Regions from separate parts of the Brenneria goodwinii genome, predicted to be linked through region 2. Evidence: predicted binding sites of a transcription regulator. Region 2 holds the regulator's gene; each other region holds the start of a gene.

Region 1 (3,341 bases), 1.7 Mb from region 2:
GTTCCAGGGAATAATCTGGCCGACCACGCCAAGCGGCTCGTGGAAATGATAGGCGACGGTATCGCTGTCGATTTCGCTGATGGCCCCCTCCTGAGAACGGATACAGGCGGCGAAATAACGGAAGTGATCGATCGCCAGCGGAACATCCGCGCCGCTGGTTTCCCGAATGGGCTTACCGTTATCCCAGGTTTCCACCATGGCCAGCCGTTGAAGGTTCTGCTCCATTCTGTCGGCAATGCGGTTCAGCAGCAGAGCGCGCTGCTGCACGGACATGGCGCCCCATTCGGCTTTCGCCTTGTGGGCCGCATCCAGCGCGTGATCGACATCCCGCGTGGTGGAACTGGCAACTTCGCACAGAGGCTGGCCGCTCACCGGCGTCAGATTAACAAAATACTGTCCTCCTGCCGGTGGAACCCACGCTCCGCCGATAAAGTTGTCATAACGTTTTTTCAGATTAAGCGCGTCATACTCACCGGTCGTCGCCCGGCTTTCAGAGATGTCATAGGCCATTTCAATCTCCTTCTCGCGGTCTGGGTACGCGGCGGAGCCGCGGTGAAAAAAGAGGCAGTGTGAAAATGATCGCCAAACGTTAATTAAACGTTAAATAGAGAACATGGTTAAATCCTATGCAGCGATCGAGATTTATGACAGTTTCCGGCAAAGGAGAATATTGACTCTTCGAAGTAAGTCACATTTTTGCAACCATAAAGAAACAAATTGACAACCATGGCCACGCGCCCGATCGCTGTTTGCAGAGAAAAGTTCGCATCGGCCAGGAGGCAGTGAAATAATAGCGGGATGAATCAGCGGCACTTACTTACTCATAGGGACTTCAGGTGAAAGGCGTTAATCCACAAACCGTCACGCTTCCTACAGGAACATGCCAACGCACGGTAAGCCATCAGGGCGCGCTAACGCAGCCGCAGACCGACTGGCTGGCCGAAGAAGTACCGGTGGCGCTGGTCTATAACGGTATTTCTCACGTGGTGATGATGTCGTCGCCGAAAGACCTGGAGCTGTTTGCTTTGGGGTTTTCGCTGTCGGAAGGCATCATCCAGTCGCCGCAGGAGATTTACGGCATCGATGTTCAACCCGTGTGCAACGGCATTGAAGTGCAAATCGAGCTTTCCAGCCGCCGCTTCGCCGGTTTAAAAGAACGGCGCCGGGCGATGGACGGCCGTACCGGATGCGGCGTCTGCGGCGTGGAACAGCTGGCCGAGATCGGCAAACCCATTACGCCCTTGCCGTTTACGCAAACCTTCTCTCTTGGCAATCTGGAATCCGCGTTGACGCAGTTGAAGAACGTGCAGCAGGTGGGCCAATTAACGGGCTGTACCCACGCCGCGGCCTGGATTACGCCGGAAGGAACGCTCAGCGGCGGCTGTGAAGATGTCGGGCGCCACGTCGCGCTGGATAAGCTGCTTGGCATGCGCGCCAAAAACCCGTGGCGCCAGGGCGCCGTGCTGGTTTCCAGCCGGGCCAGCTATGAGATGGTGCAAAAGTCCGCCATGTGCGGCGTAGAGATCCTGTTTGCGGTTTCCGCCGCAACCTCGCTGGCCGTCGAGGTCGCCGAGCGCTGCAATTTGACGTTGGTGGGATTCTGCCGGCCAGGGCGCTCCACCATCTATACTCATCCGCAAAGACTGTATGAGTGAGTAGGCCGGCGGCACAAAGCGGACTTCTGGCTTTAGATTGATTTGTTTTACCTCATAGCCTAACCACATAAGCGCTTGTTATACGGGGCTAAGCAGGCAAACGTCATCCTCTCCCAACAAGAATAATCATTTTCAATATCATTTAATTAACTATAATGAACCTAATTCTTACGCGGTGCTAACATAAAGCGGTGCCGCTATATTTTGTGTACTAGAATAATTGTGTACGATACCTCGTTTCAGTACTACACACTTAAGTACTACAACCACGGAGATGCCAAACATGAGTTATTCACTACCATCCCTGCCTTATGCTTATGACGCGCTGGAGCCACATTTCGACAAACAAACGATGGAAATCCATCACTCCAAGCACCACCAGACTTACGTCAACAATGCTAATGCAGCGCTGGAATCCCTGCCTGAGTTCGCCAAACTGCCTGTTGAAGAACTGATCACGCAGTTGGACAAAGTACCGGCAGAGAAAAAAACCGCGTTACGCAACAACGCCGGCGGTCACGCCAACCACAGCCTGTTCTGGAAAGGTCTGAAACTGGGCACGACGTTGACTGGCGATCTGAAAGCCGCGATTGAACGCGATTTCGACAGCGTCGACGCTTTTAAAGAAAAATTTGAACAGGCTGCCGCCACTCGATTTGGCTCCGGCTGGGCCTGGCTGGTTCTGAAAAACGACGGCAAACTGGCGGTTGTTTCCACCGCCAACCAGGATAGCCCGCTGATGGGCGAAGCCATTTCCGGCGTATCCGGCTACCCAATCGTAGCGCTGGACGTGTGGGAACACGCTTACTACCTGAAATATCAGAACCGCCGCCCTGACTACATCAAAGCGTTCTGGAACGTCGTCAACTGGGACGAAGCAGCCAAACGTTTCGCCGAAGCGAAAAAATAATCTGCGCTATTGACCTACTATCGGTGGATAAAAAACCGGAATAGCGGATCGTTATTCCGGTCAGACTGCCGACAAACCATCTGATTCCAACCCCACCGCAAGCCTCTCCCTTCACTGGGAGAGGCTTGCGGTGGGATTGCTAACGGCAACGTTTTGGACGTTGTCATCAAACTCACCGGAATAACCGTTCGTCGCAAGCGACGTTGAAAATTTCTCCCGGAAATTTTTTATTGCCCTTCTCCCGCCTATTTTTCCAACACCGCCCCATCAGCTAAAAAGTTAAAGTATTGTTACTTATTGCCGATAATTTATACGTGATTCTATCGTGTGATTTATATATCGATACGCTGTGCTTCACACGACTGCTTATGGCGCAGCCTTCCATTATCGGCAGTATGAAATGTGATGCTCGCGCCAGAGAAGGTATTCTGTTTATGAGATAGTGGAAGAAAAAAATGGCGATAAAATTTGAAGATATCAACGTCGGTAAAAAATTAGGCTTAGGTTTCTTCCTGGTCCTAATGATGACGGTCATTATCGCTGGCGCTGGCGTCATGCATATTGATGAATTAAAAGAAAGCATTGATAAGGTGAATGTAAGCAACAATATCAATGATGAAATTAATCAGGCCAAATATTACCGGGCACGCTATAGCACAGCCTATGACCCCGAAGATATAAAACAGAATAATATCAGCATCGATAAAATTAGTACCTATATCTCTCACGCTAAAGACTTGAATTGGCCTGAAAGCATCAACGCCAAATTCCCGCAG
Region 2 (3,341 bases):
AAATCCGCGAATATCGCGGTACGTTGAAGGCGCCGGGTAAAAATAGCCCGTACCGCGACCGCAGCGTGCAGGAAAACCTGGAATTATTCGACAAAATGCGCAACGGCGGCTTTGCCGAGGGGACGGCCTGTCTGCGCGCCAAGATCGATATGGCATCGTCGTTTATCGTGATGCGCGATCCGGTTCTGTACCGGATTAAGTTTGCGGAGCATCATCAGACCGGCAACAAATGGTGCATCTACCCGATGTACGATTTCACCCACTGTATTTCCGATGCGCTGGAAGGCGTGACGCACTCACTGTGCACGTTGGAGTTCCAGGATAACCGCCGTTTATATGACTGGGTGCTGGACAATATCACCATACCTTGCCATCCGCGTCAGTATGAGTTCTCTCGTCTTAACCTTGAATACGCCATCATGTCCAAGCGCAAGCTGAACCTGCTGGTGACGGAAAAAATTGTTGAAGGTTGGGACGATCCGCGTATGCCGACGATTTCCGGCTTGCGCCGCCGTGGCTACAGCGCCGCGTCTATCCGTGAGTTTTGTTACCGCATCGGGGTAACCAAGCAGGATAACAACGTTGAAATGGCGGCGCTGGAGTCCTGCGTACGCGACGATCTGAATGAAAATGCGCCGCGCGCCATGGCGGTGCTCGATCCGGTAAAACTGGTAATTGAAAACCTTCCTTTAGGTCATGAAGAGTGGGTTACGATGCCAAACCATCCGAATAAACCGGAAATGGGCACGCGTCAGGTGGCGTTCAGCCGTGAAGTTTATATCGATCGCGCTGATTTTCGTGAGTCGGCCAATAAGCAATACAAGCGTCTGGTGTTGGGTAAGGAAGTTCGTCTGCGTAATGCCTATGTGATTAAGGCGGAACATATTGATAAAGACGATCAGGACAATATCACAACCATCTACTGTAGCTATGATCCGGATACTTTAAGTAAAGATCCGGCCGATGGCCGTAAAGTAAAAGGCGTTATTCACTGGGTGTCCGTGACGCACGGCCTGCCGGCGGAGTTCCGTCTGTATGATCGTTTGTTCGGCGTTGCCAACCCCGGGGCGGCGGACGATTTCCTGTCGACCATCAATCCGGAATCACTGAAAGTGACCCATGGCTTCGTTGAAGCAAGTCTGGCGCAGGCTGAAGCGGAAAAAGCGTATCAGTTTGAGCGTGAAGGCTATTTCTGTGCCGATCGCGTTTATTCCAGTCCACAGCATCTGGTATTTAACCGTACGGTGGGCTTGCGGGACACCTGGGTAGGATAAGCGTAGGGGTTTGTGCAGGTAAAAGAAAAATAAAACCGCCTCGGCGGTTTTATTTTATGCGGTAGATTTATCTTTTTGCGTCGTGCAGGGTTTCGTCTTCACGGCAATCCCCTCCACTACAATGGCCATACAGATACAAACTGTGGTTGGTCAGTTTGATGTTGTGTCTTTCCGCGATTTCGCGCTGGCGTGCTTCGATATACTCATCACGGAACTCAATGACTTTGCCACAATCCAGGCAAATCAGATGGTCATGATGATGTTGTTGTGTCAGTTCGAAAACTGATTTTCCGCCTTCAAAATTGTGGCGGGTAACGATACCAGCATCATCAAACTGATTCAGTACGCGGTAGACGGTCGCCAAACCAATCTCTTCGCCCATATCAATCAGTTTCTTATATAAATCTTCCGCACTGACGTGGTGGCACTCCGGGTCCTGCAATACTTCCAGAATTTTTAGTCTTGGAAGAGTGACTTTCAGGCCGGCCTTCTTTAATGCGGTGTTATTGTCAGTCATGCGGATTTAGTCCTGTTGCTTACTTATCAATGGAGGCTATCTAGCCTATGACATCGGTCGGCTCAAAAATGCAATAGCGTCTCAATTATAGAACCGTGCATACAAAATGAAAACAATGAAATGTTAACAATATTATTTCCACACACAATATGGATGTACCATGCAATCCATTGTTGGTAGTGGGGTACACCAAAACGAATGCACATAACCGATGTGGGTATTGTACATACTTATAGGAAGAAGTTAGAAAAATGTATCAATCTTTACGAGAGGTTTTTTCTATTAATCCGGCTCTGACAGGAACACTATCAGAGCCGGAAAATCGTCTTAGCCGACCAGTTCTTTCAGATTCAGCTCTTCGCTGATCTGTTTCACCCAGGCGGTGACACGCTCATTGGTCAGTTCGGGCTGACGATCTTCGTCGATGGTCAAACCAACGAAGTGCTTATCATCAACCAGACCTTTAGAGGCTTCAAAGTAATATCCTTCCGTCGGCCAATGTCCGACGATAGTCGCCCCGCGCGGTTCAATAATATCGCGGATGGTGCCCATCGCGTCACAGAAGTACTCGGCATAGTCTTCCTGATCGCCGCAGCCAAACAGGGCAACCAGTTTGCCGGTAAAGTCTATTTCTTCCAGCGTAGGGAAAAAGTCATCCCAGTCGCATTGGGCCTCCCCGTAGTACCAGGTCGGGATACCCAACAGCAAAATATCGAAAGCTTCAAGATCTTCTTTACTGCTTTTGGCGATGTCATGAACTTCGGCAACGTCTGGTCCCAGTTGTTGCTGGATGGTCTTGGCAATGTTCTCGGTATTGCCGGTGTCACTGCCAAAGAAAATTCCTATGAGTGCCATGAATTGAATAACCTCTTGATTCTTAATGATATGGAGCAGTCTTTTACCCACTTATCGGCTAATAATAACAGACACGCACTGCATGAGAAACTCGTATCGGTAAGGATAAGTAAATCGCGGCATGAATTTTGTCGTCGTCCATTTACTGAATTGAGCCGCCCATGATCTGTCCATGTTTATATCCTTTAGTCACATTCCGAATGAATCAATAAAGCTTATGTTTATGAAAAGTTATGAGGTTGTTCAAAGAATAGAAAATTAGCGCCGGTAAGTACAGTTCCGAGGCTAAACATTCTCCGCGCTTTGTCGATTAACAAGCGTGATTGTATCTGTTCCAACGTGACGGGACGTTAGCGTCGGGGAGAGGTGACAAGATCCTGATTAGCCGAATTTTCGGTATCCCTCGGTCGATTGACTGCAAAACCTTCCTTTTTTTATGCGTGCTCAGGTTTGGAGTGAACTATGAAATTTTTAAAGAACATTGCCATCAGAACGGCCATGTTGTGGGTGCTTGGCACCTTCTGCGTACTATGGGGCGGCGTGTCGATATACACCCTATTTTCTTTCAAGGAGATGACAAATACGTCTAAAACCAGCAGCCTACTGGTGGAAAACATGAATTTTGTTAATCAGGCCAACGATCAGTATTTCCGTATGGTGACGCGTTTGGCCCGCGCCGTTGATGCACGCCGCAA
Region 3 (3,341 bases), 2.5 Mb from region 2:
TGCATCGACGCCAGACAGTAACGTATCAGGCGAAATGCCATCATATGTTCCGGTTTGCTCTGATGCTCAATCAGACAGTAGATATAGCCGGTTCCGGCACTGGTATGCAGCGAATAGAGCATATCGGATACCCGGGCGCGCAGCGCTTCATCCACAAATGAGGCGGACTCCAGCCGCAGCGTGCTGAAATCGCAGCGTTCGCCGATATCCAGCGGCAGGTGGACGGTAAGGAAATCCCGCGCGACATCAATATCGCTGAGAAACAGTTTGAATACCTTATCGTGTGGCTGCATGTCGTCCCTGACTGGTTGTGCTCCCTAAGACCGGCAGGATAACGGATGGCGCCAGCGGGTAAAGATTATGCGGCAGGTTATGCAAACAGGCCCGAAAGAATACACCGAAGGAACAGCGAAACGTCATTTTTCTGTGCGCCGCGCCGCATAAACAAAATACGGCGGCCGCCGACGTTATGGCGCCATTTTTCATAACGTCGCCACAGGTTATTGTATATGAGAAGTATTACCGTTAACCTCCTTTACCACGTCGGTTGTTCGCAGTCTGTAAAGGGGTAGTCAAACGGTTATGCAAGGTAAAAGTCAGCAGCATATTCACAAAATAGTCGCACTTGTTTTCAGTCTGTTCGCCGGCATCCTTATCAGCGGCTGCGACGCACAGGATACGTCGCCGCAGACTTCCACCGACCGGCACGACGGCTGGCCGCGAACCATACAAACATTTAAAGGCCCGCTGACGCTGCAACAACCGCCGCAGCGGATCGTCTCCACCAGCGTGACCCTCAGCGGCACGCTGCTCGCCATTAATGCGCCGCTGATTGGCTCCGGCGCCACCAGCCCCCGCAGCATGATGGCGGATAATCAGGGCTTCTTCTTGCAATGGGGCCATCTGGCCGCAGAGCGCGGCGTAAAACCGCTTTATATCTCTGAACCGAATGCCGAAGCCGTCGCGGCGGCGGCGCCCGATCTGATCGTCATTGCCGCCACCGGCGGGGATTCGGCGCTCAAACTGTATGAACAATTGTCGGTTATCGCGCCGACGCTGGTGATTGATTACGGTGATAAAAGCTGGCAACAGCTGACGCTGCTGCTCGGCGAGGCAACCGGTCATGAAGCCGATGCGCAGCGCGTCATCAGCCAGTTCGAACAGCGGGTGCTCGCCGTCAAACAGGCTATCCAACTGCCGCCGCAGCCCGTTTCGGCGCTGGTGTATTATGAGGACGGCCGCGGCGCCAATATCTGTACCGCGGCATCGGCGCAGGGGCAGTTGCTGAACGAACTGGGATTCCAGCTCGCGACGCTTCCCGCCAATATCAAAACGGGAACCTCGCAGGGCAAACGTCTGGATATCGTGCAGATCTCCGGCGAAAACATGGCCGATAGTCTTAACGGCAAGTCGCTGTTGCTGTTCGCCGCGGATAACAGAACAGTCTATCGACTGATAGGAAATCCTTTCCTTAGCCACCTGGAACCGGTGATTAAAAATCAGGTGTGGGCCTTGGGATTAGATACGTTCCGGCTGGATTATTACAGCGCCAGCAATATGCTGGATAGTATTGAACGCCAGTTCGGCAAACCATAGGCAACGCATCCCCGATGTCAGGCCTAGTGGCGGGCATCGGGAACATCCGCCCGGCGCACGACTGGATACCCCGCGCCGACAATCCCCTTAACTCCGGGTTTACGTCAATGTATTTGATAAGTCGCGCATGCTAACATGGCGGCACAGTTACACTAATGATAATAATTATTATATTCATTCTTTGATGAAGGGAGTGTTCATTGAGGATGTCATGTCACCGTTCCCATTTTGACGCCGCCAATAACATATCGAGTTTTCCCCGCCCTAATCACATGAGGCGTTTGTCCGGTATCATGGTATGCCTGCTGATTATTGCCGCCGGCGCGGTCGCCAGCCTGATGCTAGGCGCCAAATCCATTTCGCCGGAGGTGGTCTGGATGAGCCTTACCGGGCAACTCGACAATGCGGACAGCACCATCATTCTTAACGCCCGTTTGCCGCGTACGCTGGCGGGCATTATCGCCGGTATGGCGCTAGGCGGTTCGGGGGCGTTGATACAGGCGCTAACCCGTAATCCGCTCGCCGATCCCGGGATCCTCGGCGTTAACGCCGGAGCAAGTTTCGCCATTGTGATCGGCATTACTTTTTTTGGCATCAACGGCATGGCGGCCTGGCTCGGTTTTGCCTGGCTGGGCGTGCTGGCGACCAGTCTGATGGTTTGGATCATCGGCACACTCAGCGGCGGCCGCATCAATCCCATTCGTTTAACCCTGGCCGGTGTCGCAATAAGCGCCGTACTGACCGGCATCACCTCATCGATTTCGCTGCTGAATCCCGATGCGTTCGACCAGTTGCGCATCTGGGAGGCCGGCACATTAGATATCCGATCTATGCGCCATATCGCGTTGGTCACGCCCACTATCCTGCTGGGCTGCGGGTTGGCGCTGTTCGCATCCCGATCGCTGAATGCGCTCAGTATGGGCGAAGATATCGCCACCGCGCTGGGCACCAGAGTGGTATTCATCCGCGCGATTGCGGTTGTAGCCGTTATGCTGATGTGCGGATCCTCCACCGCGCTGGTGGGGCCGATTGGTTTTGTCGGGCTGATGATCCCCCATATCGCCCGCTGGTGGGCGGGGCCGGATCAGCGCTGGATCCTGATTTACTCCCTGTTATTTGCGCCGGTACTGCTGCTGTGTGCCGATATTGCCGGTCGTTTACTGGTTCCCGGCGAGTTACGGGTATCGGTGGTGACCGCCTTCATCGGCGCGCCGGTACTGATCTGGCTGGTTCGTCGGCGCAAAGTGTAAGGAAACGCAATATGATTGCCAGAACGCTGTACCTCCGCGGCCGCTCAGGAAATCTCTATGCCCGGCTGCCGCTACGCGTGTTAGTTATCAACGGTATAATGCTGCTGTTAAGCCTGTTGCTGATCACGATGGCGGTGAGTATCGGGACTTTACAGTTATCCCCGCTCGATGTCTGGCGGGCCTTCGCCGGCCACGGGGAGCCCGGCGTCATCGCCGTTATTACGCAGTGGCGCGCGCCACGCGCCGTGGCGGCATTGTTGCTGGGGGCCGGACTGGGCGTAAGCGGCGCGATTTTTCAGTCGATCATCCGTAACCCGCTGGGCAGCCCGGATATTATTGGTTTTAACACCGGCGCCTATACCGGCGTGCTGATTACCATCATTTTGCTGCACGGCGGCTACTACCAGATCGCCAGCGGCGCTATGCTGGGCGGCATCGTTACCGCGGCATTGGTCTATCTGCTGGCCTGGCGGGGCGGCATTATCGGCTTTCGCC

Evidence for each region. The regulator Fur, encoded in region 2, represses iron uptake genes when iron is present. The targets are predictions, from matches to a motif close to ATAATAATGAGAACNACTATCAA.
Region 1: sodA (superoxide dismutase [Mn]) is a predicted target of Fur. The motif match lies at 1,775-1,797, and genes of this name have one in related genera.
Region 3: fepD (Fe(3+)-siderophore ABC transporter permease) is a predicted target of Fur. The motif match lies at 1,746-1,768, and genes of this name have one in related genera.

Annotation. Positions count from the first base shown of each region.
Region 1 is NZ_CP014137.1:4,412,074-4,415,414, reverse strand. It holds gene exaC (acetaldehyde dehydrogenase ExaC) at 1-510, opposite strand, end outside; gene fdhD (formate dehydrogenase accessory sulfurtransferase FdhD) at 837-1,655, shown strand; gene sodA (superoxide dismutase [Mn]) at 1,939-2,565, shown strand; gene ACN28R_RS19535 (methyl-accepting chemotaxis protein) at 3,021-3,341, shown strand, end outside.
Region 2 is NZ_CP014137.1:2,746,800-2,750,140, reverse strand. It holds gene glnS (glutamine--tRNA ligase) at 1-1,274, shown strand, start outside; gene fur (ferric iron uptake transcriptional regulator) at 1,342-1,791, opposite strand; gene fldA (flavodoxin FldA) at 2,119-2,646, opposite strand; gene ACN28R_RS12275 (methyl-accepting chemotaxis protein) at 3,109-3,341, shown strand, end outside.
Region 3 is NZ_CP014137.1:5,277,524-5,280,864, reverse strand. It holds gene ACN28R_RS23400 (Rpn family recombination-promoting nuclease/putative transposase) at 1-293, opposite strand, end outside; gene fepB (Fe2+-enterobactin ABC transporter substrate-binding protein) at 583-1,596, shown strand; gene fepD (Fe(3+)-siderophore ABC transporter permease) at 1,869-2,846, shown strand; gene fepG (iron-enterobactin ABC transporter permease) at 2,858-3,341, shown strand, end outside.